DNA from 4 places in the Aneurinibacillus uraniidurans genome. Region 2 is predicted to be linked to each of the others. Evidence: riboswitches for the same ligand, from Rfam matches in the RefSeq annotation. Region 2 holds a riboswitch; each other region holds the start of a gene.
The links. A riboswitch is a leader RNA that binds a small molecule or an ion and turns the genes downstream of it on or off. The one in region 2 is predicted to bind cyclic di-GMP.
Positions count from the first base shown of each region.

Region 1: linked by a shared signal. The riboswitch ahead of PO771_RS03315 (sensor domain-containing diguanylate cyclase) and the one ahead of PO771_RS11735 (methyl-accepting chemotaxis protein) in region 2 are both predicted to bind cyclic di-GMP.
Region 3: linked by a shared signal. The riboswitch ahead of PO771_RS04915 (HAMP domain-containing methyl-accepting chemotaxis protein) and the one ahead of PO771_RS11735 (methyl-accepting chemotaxis protein) in region 2 are both predicted to bind cyclic di-GMP.
Region 4: linked by a shared signal. The riboswitch ahead of PO771_RS15625 (HD-GYP domain-containing protein) and the one ahead of PO771_RS11735 (methyl-accepting chemotaxis protein) in region 2 are both predicted to bind cyclic di-GMP.

Region 1 covers NZ_CP116902.1:644,572-648,008, reverse strand. Annotated here, with positions in the region: gene PO771_RS03325 (universal stress protein) at 1-48, opposite strand, end outside; gene PO771_RS03320 (sensor domain-containing diguanylate cyclase) at 71-1,654, opposite strand; cyclic di-GMP riboswitch class II at 1,923-2,006, shown strand; gene PO771_RS03315 (sensor domain-containing diguanylate cyclase) at 2,045-3,437, shown strand, end outside.
Region 2 covers NZ_CP116902.1:2,351,236-2,354,672, reverse strand. Annotated here, with positions in the region: gene PO771_RS11740 (amino acid ABC transporter substrate-binding protein) at 4-774, opposite strand; cyclic di-GMP riboswitch class I at 1,032-1,117, shown strand; gene PO771_RS11735 (methyl-accepting chemotaxis protein) at 1,265-3,001, shown strand; gene PO771_RS11730 (non-ribosomal peptide synthetase family protein) at 3,052-3,437, shown strand, end outside.
Region 3 covers NZ_CP116902.1:989,051-992,487, reverse strand. Annotated here, with positions in the region: gene PO771_RS04920 (methyl-accepting chemotaxis protein) at 1-1,513, shown strand, start outside; cyclic di-GMP riboswitch class I at 1,661-1,746, shown strand; gene PO771_RS04915 (HAMP domain-containing methyl-accepting chemotaxis protein) at 1,911-3,332, shown strand; gene PO771_RS04910 (NAD(P)H-dependent flavin oxidoreductase) at 3,327-3,437, opposite strand, start outside.
Region 4 covers NZ_CP116902.1:3,124,913-3,128,349, reverse strand. Annotated here, with positions in the region: gene PO771_RS15630 (CBS domain-containing protein) at 1-464, shown strand, start outside; cyclic di-GMP riboswitch class I at 604-695, shown strand; gene PO771_RS15625 (HD-GYP domain-containing protein) at 828-1,832, shown strand; gene PO771_RS15620 (Ig-like domain-containing protein) at 2,164-3,437, opposite strand, start outside.

The DNA.
Region 1 (3,437 bases), 1.7 Mb from region 2:
TGATTTTTTTGTGAATAGAGACTCATCAACTGCAATTAAAATCTTCATTACCTATTCTCCCTTGATAAGACTAACCTTGTAAAACCTGATGGCTATACTCAAAAACGATCGTGCGATTCCGTCCGCTATTTTTAGCTTCGTATAAACATTCATCTGCCTGTTCGATTACTGTCGTAATTTCGGATGCACAATCAGGGTAAGAAGAAACTCCAGCCGAAATGGTCACAACCTCACCACATGGGCTAGTACTCGATTCCATGTTCATCCGTAATCGTTCAGCTGCCTTAAAAGCCTCCATTTTCTCAGTATGAGGAAGCAAAATGACAAACTCTTCTCCTCCAAAGCGACAGCATATATCACTTTCTCGTGAAGCTTCCTTCATCTGACAGGCTAAAAATTTTAAAACTTCATCTCCAATAGAGTGCCCATATGTATCATTCACCCTCTTGAAGCGATCTATATCTAATAGAATTAATGAAAAAGGGACATCTTTTTCTACCCAATTCTTCATTTTTTCATCCATCGTCCGACGATTCGTAAGTTTTGTTAGCGGATCTGTTGTCGATTCATACATAAAATAGTTAACCCTATTATGGAGAAAGACCAGGCTGTGAAGGAGTGACTTTTTTAGTTGAATTACTTCATAGTACCACGCCGCCACGTTTTCTATATGTTTTGCTTGACTATTTTCAGTACTGTTTTCGGTATAATGCGCTAGTTGATGTAAGGGTTGTGCAATTCTCCTTGAAATCCACCAGATAATAAGTAGAGATAGAATTAAGAAAGGAAGGGATTGTTGTACCATTTCTTTAAGCATTTCTGTAGCAGGTGTCAACGCCTTATCCACTGGACGTTGAGAAACGATTCCCCAGTCAGCAATTGGAATATACGAATATCCAGCTAGCATGTCTTGTTTTTTCGTATTGATAACCTGTTCCGCTCCACTTTTTCCTTGCATAAGCTTTTGAACAACAGGGTTATCTACTACAACATCATTAACTCTCTGGGGATTTTGATGATAAACTACGCGTCCATCTCCATCGACTACATATACATAGGAACCATCTTGATAAAAATGTTCACCTAAAAGAGTGTTTAATATATTCTTTTCCTTTAAATACAAGGTTCCTCCTACTAATCCAAGGTAGTTTCCTTTTTTATCGAAAATAGGATGTGAAATAAAGATAAGGAGCCGGCCCGTAATAGCAGTGTATGGCTTGGAGATTAATGTTTTTTTCTCTTTTAACGCTTGCTTCCCACCAGGGGATGCTAGCATTTTATCTTTTAATTGTAAAGATTGTGGAGAGGTAGCTAAAATTTTTCCTTTTGCGTCTGTGATGACGATGGAATTAAACGTATTGGTTTGCTCTTTTAAACGGTTCGCCTCATGAAGAAGCTTCTGTTCATCGTTTTGCATAGAAGGAGCAATATCCATAGCACTGAATCGTAAAGTTTGAAGAGTAGCTTTAAAAAATGTATCTGTTGTTTCGGCAAGCTTTTGAGCATATACACGATTGGTTTCTAAATTATTTGCAATTAGCGTTTGTTTATCAGTATGATAGCCACTCCACAAACTACTAACGAGAGTCAAAACACACGACAAAAGGGCGACAAATATAATTAAATGTCGCAAAGACAATTTCATTTTTTTCATTATAATTTCTCCTATTCTTGATTCAGTAATATTGTCCTATCAAATTATATCGTAAAATTAACAAAAAATTCTAAATAACCATTCTAATCTGGTAAATATATTCAATTTTTAAAGTATTGTATCACATCACATACTATTAGCAAGTATGAATTCTATTATTTGTAAAATCATGAAGTAACTGTTCAACTTTTCACTAAATCTCCCTTGATTCCCAAACATTAAAAAGGTAATATTACCTAGTAATAATGAACTATATCATTAGTATAACAAAAAAGTGGAGACAATGAATATTCATCTGTAATATGGGCACTTGGATGAATAAGAGTCAATAGTGCACCCAACCATCTTCTTTGTAGATTTATTATTTTTATGGAGGAAGGGGATGTTCTTTTGTTTGACTACATATACAGACTTTTTCAATTAAAGACAATCAAAAGTCGACTACAGTTTTGGGGGATTTTCTTTGTATTTCTTATTGGAATTTCAAGTCTCATTCCAACTTTTTTCATAATAAGTCGCGGCATAAAAGCAGACCAAATGAATTACCTAGAACAAACCGTTTCCCTACAAAGCACAGCTATCGAAAATTGGTTCAATGAACGTTCTTCATACATCAGGACCATTTCGAATATTAACGAAATAAGAAGCCTGGACAGAGAAAGAATGAAAAACATTTTAACTTCCGCAGTTAATCTGCAAAGTGAATTTGATATGTTGGCATACATTAATAAAAACGGTTTTATAGAAATAGATTCAAGCAAAAGCGGAGCAAAAATAAAAAATCAAGCTAGTATTAATTTATCGGACCGCGATTACTTTCAAGAAGGAAAAAAAGGAAAAGAATTTGTCAGTGACGTTATCATTACCCGTGCAACCGGCAGACCTTCTATTATCGTTTCTTGTCCTGTTATTGACTCTCAGCAACAGTTCCAAGGGGTTATCGTCGGGGTTGTAGAGCCTCACACAATTGAAAAAATTATGGAGAGAATGCGCTTCGGAAAAACAGGAGAAACCTATTTAGTCAATCGGGAAGGAGTTATGATAACTGAATCAAGGTTTATAGCCGATCTTATAAAGTATGGGATGGTAGCCAGTACAGCAAGATTGAATTTAAAAGTCCATACAGAGATTGTACAAAAAGCTCAAGCTAACCTCCCGGTAGTTCGCCCCTATTCTAATTATAGAGGAGTGGAGTCACTTGGGGCTTATCATTGGACACAGAATGGGAAGTGGCTAGTCATCGCTGAAGTAGATCAAGCGGAGATGCTTAACTCCCTTTACAGTTCGATGTTCATTATCATCATGAGTATCCTATGTGTAGTTGCTTTTGTTTTATACATCGTACTAAAGGTATCCCATCATATGGAACGTCCTCTACAGTTTATTTTGAACGGAGTACAACTTATCCAAAAAAGCAACTATAAACATCGAATTGATGTCAAAGAGGTGGCACCACGGGCTATTGAGTTTCAAGAGGTTTGCAGCGCCTTTAATTTAATGGCTGAAACAGTTGAGACTACCATTAATGGGCTAGAAGATAGTGAAGAACGGTATCGAACGCTTATCGAAACATCCCCACATACCGTTTTGGTCCATAGTGAAGGCAAGATTGTTTTCATGAATCAGGAAGGATCTCTCTTGTTTGGAGCAGCCCATCCTGAAGAATTGATAGGAAAAGATGTTATGAGTTTAGTTCATCCAGATTCTTTCCTTCAAGTTAAAGAACGAGTCTTTTCTTCTTATGAAAATAAGAAGCATGCAGAATTGTTGGAGGAAAAATTGC
Region 2 (3,437 bases):
ATGTTATTTCAATACCTTATCTTCGCCAAACCATTTTTTAGAGATTTCGGCTGCTGAGCCGTCTTTGTTCATGTCATCGAGTGCTTTTTGCAGCTGATTCAACAATTTTTCATTGCCTTTCTTAACACCGACTCCGTACTCTTCTGGCGCTAATGATTCAGGAAGTAATTTAAATGTATTGTTTTCTTTCGACATATAATAGCGGGCAACTACTTCGTCCATAACAAGTGCATCGACGCGACCGATTTTCAAATCACTTAATGCTAACACATTATCTTTGTACTCGGATACGTTACCGACTTTTGCTTTGATTGGATTTGCATTTAACGCATCTGCTGCTGAAGACATCGATTGCAGCCCGATCTTTTTACCTGCAAGATCGTTTAGAGTTTTAATAGGTGATGCCGCCGGGATAACGATCACTTGTGAATTTTTCAGATATGGTTTTGTAAATAATACTTTTTGTTTCCGTTCATCCGTAATGGTATATCCATTCCAGATTAAATCAATGCGACCGCTAGCCAGCTCGGATTCTTTTGCTGACCAATCGATTGGCTGGAATACAACGTTGTATCCCATCTTTTTGCCGGCTGCACGTGCATAATCAATGTCAAATCCAACGAGTTGGTTTTTATCATCTCGAAATCCCATCGGAGCAAACTGATCATCCACACCGATGACTAATTCTTTTTTATTGTTGCTAGTACTAGAGCATCCGGCAATGACGGATAACATCATTGCAAATACAAAAAGTAGGGCTGTAAATCGTTTCATGTATGAATCCTCCTAGAATTAATACTCAACTATCTAAATTGTACCCTTTATTACGGTAAAATGCTAACTTTATAATAGGATAAAATCTTTTTCTATATTTAATTTTTACGATTTTCGCATGGAAATGCTTTCAATATCTCTGAATTGCTCTCTTTGGTGATAAAAAAGTACTATTTAGTAGATTGTTATTGAAAAAATTTGAGGAAAAGTGTAAAATTTTCCTCGTTGTTATTTAAACATACGTGACATATATAATATGTAAATGTTGGCAAACCTTCTGAAAAGATGGGACGCAAAGCTATGGGCCTACGGTCTTTCTGACTACGGCTGCCAGGTTGCATTCGAAACAACCCCTGCTTGCTTTGTGCATTCGTTTTATTAGGGGTTGTTTTTTTGTTGAAGGGGGAATATACAGAATTTGCTGACTTGGTGGGTTGAACTATAGGTGTTGCAGGGGATAAGGAAAGATGATGATCTGGAGGGGTTATGAGTGAGGAAGATTAGAAGTTCGGCAAGTATGAAAATTATTATTGCGGCTCTTGCTATCTTAGTTGCTTTTGGAGTTTTTAGTAGTATAGCTGCATATTCTATGATTAAAAATAGTAACTTGAATAGTATGAGCAAGCAGTTGAATGATGCAGCAGCTATTCTGGCAGAAGAAGTAAATCAGGATCAAGTACGATCCATCGTTGCGCAGCCGAATGATAAAAACCCGGATGCACTGCAAATGACAAAAAAGATGGATGAAATCATGGGCAATTCTAAAATTATTGCCAACTTATTTATTGCCTCCTATAAGAATGGACAGTTTTTTAATGTTGCAATGAGTTCAAGTCTAAGAAAAGCAGATGTACCATATAATCAGAACCTGAACGAAGTAGGCCTCTCACCGGATTTGCTTGCTCTGATGAAAACGTCGTTTGAACAGAAGAAAATTCAAGCTACAGATGTATATGGCGATCAGTACGGTCAATACAAAACAGGGCTTGCGCCGATTGTAGATGAAAACAACAATGTTATTGCGCTTTATGTGGTTGATTATAATGTAGCGGAAGTCAATCAAAAAGCATGGAAAGAAGCCAGTACAATTTTGTACATGATGCTGTTCTTTATCATTGTTAGTGGATTGCTTATTTATTTTATCATCAGACGTATGATGGCACCGATTCAATCCCTGTCCGAAAAAGCACATATGATTGCGGAGGGGAATTTGAATATTGAAATTGAGGAAATAAAAAGTAACGATGAGATTGGTGAATTAGGAAAAAGCTTTTATGCGATGCTCAAAAATCTGCGGGGGATTATTCATAACGTAACGGATGTTTCGTCCCGCATTTCTCATTTATCAACAAGACTATCATCCGAAATTAAAAATACTGTGCAAGAGAATCAGCAAGTTTCGGCAGCGATTCAGGAAATTGCCAGCGGTACGGAGATGCAGGTTGGGAGCATCATGGCCAGCTCACAGGCTACGCAGGAGTTGGCAGACGGAGTTCAGCATGTAGCGCTCACCTCGGGCAGCATCTCTGAAGTCTCGAATACAATGGCTTCAGAAGCAGAAGAAGGAAACATCATCACGAAGAAAGTAATCGAACAGATGAAAAGCATTAGTCTTTCGGTCAATCAATCTGTTTCTGATGTGAGATCATTAGGAGAGCACTCGCAGGAAATTAGTAAAATTGTAGACATTATTACCGAGATTTCTTCTCAAACGAACTTATTAGCACTTAATGCGGCAATTGAAGCAGCACGTGCGGGTGAGCATGGGAAGGGATTTGCGGTTGTAGCTGATGAAGTGAGGAAATTAGCGGAGCAGTCCACGCAATCCGCCCAGCAAATCGCAAATCTTGTACAGGAAATTCAAGGAAGTACGACTCATTCTATTTCATCGATGGATCATACGGTTAGGGAAGTAAATGTAGGAATGGAAGTCGTTGAAAAGGCAGGACAAGCTTTTGCCTATATTTTAGAAGCAGTTCACAGTATTAATGCACAAATTCAGGAAGTATCGGCTACGTCTGAGGAAATGGCAGCTAGTTCACAACAAGTAACAGCATCGATGGAATCAGTGGCAGGCGTTTCCCAAGAGTTTGCAGGTAATGCTTCTGCTGTTTCTTCATCGTCGACAAGACAGTTGGCATCGATGCAAGAGATTGCCAAGGAAACAGAAGAATTAGATGAAGTAGTCTGTGAGCTGAAAGAGACGATTGAACGTTTCCATCTGTAATTACACGAATAGCAGCCAAAGATAGAAACTAATAAAAGGGTGATAGTGTAATGGAAGAGTATACAAAAGAAAAAACTACCGAACGGTACTGGCTTGATCGATTGGCTGAGCCGCTGCCTATTATTCAAATACCAGCCGATTTCTCGCGATTTTCGTTATACGATGCGGAAAAAGAATCGGTGAAGGTTTCGATACAAGGACCGTGGCTACAGAAGGTACATCATGTATGCCAAGCGAGTGACAACGAAATAGAAGCGATGCTGCTGTCTGCCTATATTACTTGGATGTATCGGCTTACGTATGAGGAAGACCTGATTGTGGGTATTCCTGCTGTTTATGAGGGGGAAGACATAAACATTCTTCCTCTCCGTATTTCTCTTGCGGGAATCGAGACATTCGAGCAGCTGTTACAGGAAGTAAAAATGCGAGTAGGGGA
Region 3 (3,437 bases), 1.4 Mb from region 2:
TAATGATGAACGCGCTTTCCTTTTAACAGGAAAGGCCGAATATCCACAAGAAATCAAGAAAAAAGCAACGGATATTACAACATACCTCATGCAACTTGATACCCTTTCAGCATCTCTTTCCGAGAACAACCAAGGAATAGAGGAGATAAAGAAACAGTACCAAGCGTACATAACCACAAGTGAGCATATGATCTCAACATATAATCATGGAGATAAAACGCAAGCAGCCCAGATCCATTTTCAAGAAGAGCGATCCATTCGTAAAGAAGGACTTGATCCGGCCGTCGACAATCTAGTTAAAGCCACTGAAAAGCAAACACAAGAACATCTTCTAACATTACAAACAATCGAATCTAATCAAAGAATTCTACTTGGAAGTGTGATCAGTGTATTAGTCGTATCCGGATTGATTATCGGATTTGTCATCTTACGCTCTATCATTCAACCATTATACGTGTTACGGGATCGATTAAGTGAGATTGCAGAAGGTGGGGCTGATTTATCTCAACGTATCGTCTTAAATAGACGAGATGAACTTGGAGATGTCGCTGCATCTTTTAATAAAATGGTGAGCAATCTTCAACATTTAATTCAACAGTTTGAACAGAACGCCAATCTTGTAGCTTCCACTTCGCAGGAAGTCGCAGCTAGCGTGGAACAAACAAATCAAGCTACCGAACAAATTACACTTGCCGTACAGGAAATCGCCACTGGCCTTGACCGACAAGTGGAAAACGCGGACCAGGCAGTAAAAACAGTATCCGGCATTTCTCAAGCAATAGAAGAAGCAACACATTCAATCGAAACCGTAGCCGAGATTACCCTATCGGCTGAAGAAAAATCGAGCAGCGGCACAAATCTGGTACAACAAACTCTTACACAGTTACATCAAATGCAACAGAGTGTACAAGCTACTGCAGGAGTTATAAATGGATTAGGGGAAAAAGCAGAAGAAATCACCACAATTATTGGCATCATGAGTGAAATTGCTGCACAGACAAACCTACTTGCTCTCAACGCAGCGATTGAAGCAGCTAGAGCAGGCGAACACGGCAAAGGGTTTTCTGTCGTTGCTGATGAAGTCCGAAAACTAGCGGAGCAATCCAGTACGGCAGCTGACCAAATTCAGTCTGTTATTCATGGCATTCAAAACGAAACGAAACACGCCATTGCCTCCATGCACACAGGTACGAGGGCCGTTGAAACCGGCTTGCATATGGCAGAACAAACCGGTTCCGCCTTCCATAGTATTGCTGATACAATCAACAAAATTAAATCATGTACGAATGATGTTGTTGTATTAATGACTCAGGTTAGCGAATACTCGCAGACAATGTTACCTCAGATTACGGAGATCTCACATTTGTCTGAAGAAAGTTCTGGTATGAATCAACAAGTTGTCGCCGCTACGGAAGAGCAAACTGCTTCCATGGAGGAAATAACCGCCTCAGTTAGTCAACTTCATCACATGTCACAAGAATTACATCGACTTACACACCAATTCAAATTTTAATCTACAGACGAAGCCCTTCTATTGTGAAGGGCTTCGTCTGTGTACTCTTCTTTTATCTACTTTTAAGTATTTATTAAGATTACGATAGTAATATTCAAAACAGGCAAGATTTCTGGTAACATCGGACTAGTAAAACATTACTATAGGTTCTGAAAAAGGCAAACTTATTGAAAAATAAGGACGCAAAGCCATGGGTCTAAAGTTTGTATAAACTATGACAGCCGGTTGCCGAAGTCACATATTCGTAATGATTCTTTTAGCCAAAGAATAAATCCAACTTTTTATATTTTTTAACTTGAGATTTATTCGTACATGACCCAAAAGAATCGGATGACTAGGCTATTCCCAAAATGGATAGTCTTTTTCTTTTCCTAGAATCAAAAAGGGGAGAATTATCGTGAGAGATTTAAAAATTCGGACACGCGTATTAATTGGTTTTTCCGCAACACTACTTCTGTTACTTATGGTTTCATTTATCGGGTATCACGGTTCTGTTCAAACGAAAGAAAAATATGATGATTTAATTAATCGAGCCATGCCAGCTGCCGTTGAAGTACAAAATATGAATTATAATTTGGCAGTAATCGCATCAAGTTTACGTGGGTATGTTGCGTATGGTGATGATACATACTTAAATACGTTACAGAAATCAAAAGAACAATTTCATAAAAACATAGAAAACTTATTAGCCATGACCCAAGTCGAAGAAAATCAACGGTTAATCAAAGAAATCATCGCAGCTAGCGGCGAATATGAGAAAATAGTTGATCTTTCCATTGATGCGGGAAAGAACAGAGATATCGCAAAAGCCAAAAATCTATCCTTGCAAGGTAGGGTTTATTTACAAACAGCGCAAGAAAAGTCCACACAATTAAAAAGCAATATTGATACAGTTGTTCGTGATACACAGCAAGCCACTTCTGAGAAGAGCGCTCGAACCAATTTATTAACCTTAATTTTTTCTACCATCGCATTATTAATAGGCATTATTCTTTCTATCATTATCTTCCGTTCAATCGTACGCTTAACAAAAGAACTCATTACATTCACTGAACATGTGGCAGCTAGCTCGCAGCAAATTTCAGCAAGTACTGAAGAAATTGCCCATGGAAGTCAGCAGCAAGCCGCTTCAGCTAGTCATTCATCGGAACTTGTAAAAGAAATGACGAATGTGATCCAATCGGTAGCTAAAAATACAGAGCAAGCCTCTATTTTTTCCGAGAAGGCTGTAGAACTATCCATCGATGGGAACGGCGTGATTCAAGAAGCCGTAACAGGAATGAGAGATGTTAGACAAAAAATGGATAAACTCGAGAAAGAATCCCAGCAAATTCAAGAGATTATTAAGGTGATTAGTCAGATTGCTGATCAAACAAATCTGTTAGCACTTAATGCGGCGATTGAAGCTGCACATGCGGGGGAAGCAGGCAATGGATTCGCCGTTGTTGCAGGCGAAGTTCGAAAACTTGCGGAAAGAAGTCGACAAGAGACGAAAGAAATTTCAACACTAACCCTATTGATACAGCAAGGGATAGAAGATGCTGTTTTAAGTGCGAAAATAGGCGATGAAGAAGCGCAAAATGCAGGCAAATCGTTTGAACAAATTAAAACAATTGTGCAAGAATTATCCGGTCGTGTGTCGGAGATTGCAGCGGCTACTGAGGAACAGGCAGCTCAATCATCAGAAGTGCTAGGTGCAGTTGAAAACATCGCCGCCGTTACACAACAAACAGCAGCTGGCACAGAAGAAACCGCTGCTGCTGTCGTTGAGATGGCGAACATGTCAGAAAAATTGTCTCATCTTATTACTAAATTATAGTCGGTCAGGGGCAGGCATGAGAGAATTCCGTGCTTGCTCATATTCTTTTCGCAGCTCGGCCACAACATCAGCAATCGGCGCGATCTGCTTGATCGCGCCTACTCC
Region 4 (3,437 bases), 770 kb from region 2:
TGCTGCCGGTTGTGGATAACCATCGTAAAATGCTCGGTGTTATCACGCGTCAGGATGTACTAAAGGCGCTGCAATATATTCAGAAGCAACCACAGATGGGTGAGACGTTCGCAGACTTGATTATGAATCGTTTCCAGGAAGAGAAAGGTGAGAATGGCGTTTATTTCAGGGGTGAGGTTACGCCGCAGATGACAAACCATCTTGGTAATATTTCGAGCGGGGTATTAACTACGCTTGTATCAGAGTGCGGAAGCCATGCATTGCGTCAATTTAAAAAAGGAGATATGGTACCGGAGAACATTACGGTTTATTTCTTGAAGCCGGTACAAATTGAAAGTGTACTAGAGATTCGTCCGCGTGTGCTGGAGATGAGTCGGAAGTTCGGAAAAGTGGAAGTGGAAGTGTATAATCAGGGAACGATGGTAAGCAAGGCGATGATGACAGCACAGGTAATTGAACGATAGGGTAGTTGTGATTATTTGTTATCTAATACCTATTATTTTGTGTTTTATTACCTAAAATTAAAAAAATAATAATTGAAAATTAATAGTTATGTAGTATTATTTACTTATGAAATTTGTATGTAATCAGTAATTGTTAAAATCACGACAATGGCAAAACTAGGGAAACCTAGTGACGCAAAGCTATAGGGGCTACGATTGTATGCTGTACGATTATGCCAGCCAGTTATCGAATGATTAGAAAATAAGCTGTGAATTAAGGATGTTTATTTTCCTTATACGAGCCTATGATTCCAATCATAGGCTCTTTGCGTTGTTAAAAAGAATGTTATAAATTTATGGGCTTATATTTAGGGAGGTAAAAAAATGAGGATGATCCATATATCCCAGTATCAAGAAAGCAAGATGAAACTAGCAAAGCCGATTTATGATGCTAAAGGCAGGGTTCTGTTAGCGGCAGAAAATCGGGTTCATCCTGTATATCTAGAGAGACTACGGCATATGGGAATTACGACATTAATTATTGAAGATGAAGAATCAAAAGGCATTACGCTTGAGGAAATGCTGGATATGCGTACGTGGATCGAAATGATTCAGGGATTGAAACAAATATTTGATAAAGTAGCATCAAATCAACTATTTCCAATCAGTGTCCTTCAGTCTATTGCCCGTAAGCTTGTTGCGGAAGTAAAGCAGCGGCGTGCTATTATGTTAACCCCTTCCACTAGCTTACCTGCGGAATTATCCCCGTATGCTCATGCTGTAAATGTTACCCTGATTTCTTTATTGATATCTAAAAAATTGTCCTATAATGATTTACAATTGCACGATTTAGCCATCGGATGTTTGCTCCATGATATCGGAAAGCTCCATTCAAAAGAAATTGAGCATACAGAAATAGGTTTTTCAATTTTGAGGAAAGTTCGTGAGATTAGTTTTCTTTCTGCTCATATTGCTTATCAGCATCATGAACGGATGGATGGAACTGGTTATCCGCGTGGCATTAAGGGAAGTGAGTTTTTGGAGATCGCCCAGGTTTGTGCTGTAGCTAACTTATTTGAAAACCTTATGTCTGTAGAGAACATGCCCCCGCATGAAGCGATTGAAATGATTATGACGCAAAATGGTGTTGGATATCTACCTTCTGTTATTGAAGCGTTTGTTAGAAGTGTTCCTCCATATACACCTGGCATGAAGGTCGCCTTGAATAATAATATGATCGCAATCGTTACGCGTATCGAATCTCACATACAGCGACCAGTAGTGCGAATCACCTCTAGCAACCAAGAGATTTCATTGGCTAGTAATTTAAATCTTATGGTGTCAAAAGTACTAACGAATGAGGGATTAAAAAAAGAATTACATATTTAAGATTACTGCATTAGTGAGAGGGAATGGGGAATGAAAATTGTTTTTTTTAAGATATACTGAGGAAGTCGAATCAGAGGAAATCATTGTCGATGATATTTCATTGTATCTTAATCATTTACGGAAAAAATGAATAGAATGAGAAAAAGCCCATAAAAAGATTGGGCTTATTTTTATGAAATTAAGAGGAGGTCGAATTTGTTATTTTATGGTGAAGGGTATGTGAATAAGAAACAAAGACCATGCCTTCAAATTCAGCATTACACTAAATAAGCATGGTCTTTGCCTTATATTTCATCTTTTTAGCATGATAACTACAGGAGGAGCCCCTTACTTATTCTTCAACTGTAACAGAAACTCTAGTTGTTTTTCCTGCATACGAAACAGTAATTGTAGCTGTTCCTTTTCCTATTGCTTTAATAACGCCATCTTTTACATCGGCAATCATGATGTTAGAGCTAGTCCATAAAGCTGGCTTTGTTACATTAGCGTCTAACCCATCACTGTAATAGGTAGCGATGGCTTTCACGTTCTTTGTTGCCCCTGTTTTTAAAGTAACTTTTACTACATCTGTTTTTAAATATTTAAGCGTGTCGACATCCATTGGAATGGAAATTGATCTTCCATTAAGCTTAGCGACTATCGACGTTTTTCCGGATCCTGTTGCTGATACTAAACCATTTGTTACATCCGCAACATTATATGAGCCCGATGCCCAATCTGCACTGGTTGTTACGTCACGCGTACTGCCATCAGAAAGCGTAGCTGTAAGTTTGATTTGAATAGTTTTCCCTGTTTTTGTTGAGATTGATCGTGTATCCGCTTCTAGTTTACTGATGACATTAATTTCAACCGGGATGGAGATTGTTTTACCACCGTATTTAGCTGTAACTTTAATACTTCCATTACCGATGGCTGTTACAAGTCCGTCTACCACTTGAGCGTTGCGTACATTACTTACTGACCACTCAGCTTCTTTGGTTACATCCTTTTTGGTACCCAGAGAATCAGTGGCTGTTAGCGTGATTTGTTTTGTTTCTCCCAGGCTTAGAATGACAAAAGGCACGTTCGTAGTAAGGGAACTAGCGAGATCAACTTGCACCGTAATTTTAACGGTTTTGCTGTTAAGGGATGCAGTAATTGTAGTTTCACCGGAAGCAACTGCGGTGATGCTTCCAGCATCGACTGTTGCTACTTTAGGATTGGAACTTGTCCAAGTTGCTTCCTTTGTAACATCTTTTGTGCTTCCGTCAGCATATTTAGCCGTTACGATAACGTTCTCGGAGCTGCCCTGCTTCATGAGTAGTTGCGTTTTAGAAGCTGTTAAGCCATCCATCACTCCTACGGATACTTGAATCGTGGCAGTTCGTGTACCATACTTAGCGGTAATGGTAGTAGCACCGGTACTAACCCCTGTAATGACACCATTCCGAACTTCAGCGATGGCGGAGGAAGCGGTGCTCCACTCAGCTTTACTCGTAATATCTTCTGCATGTCCATCAGGATAGCTGGACGTAAGCGTGATTGACTGAACACCACCGATTGGTAGACTCACGGTCTTTTTATCAGGCGTGATGACATTCGGAATGTCGACTTCTACTTTCACGG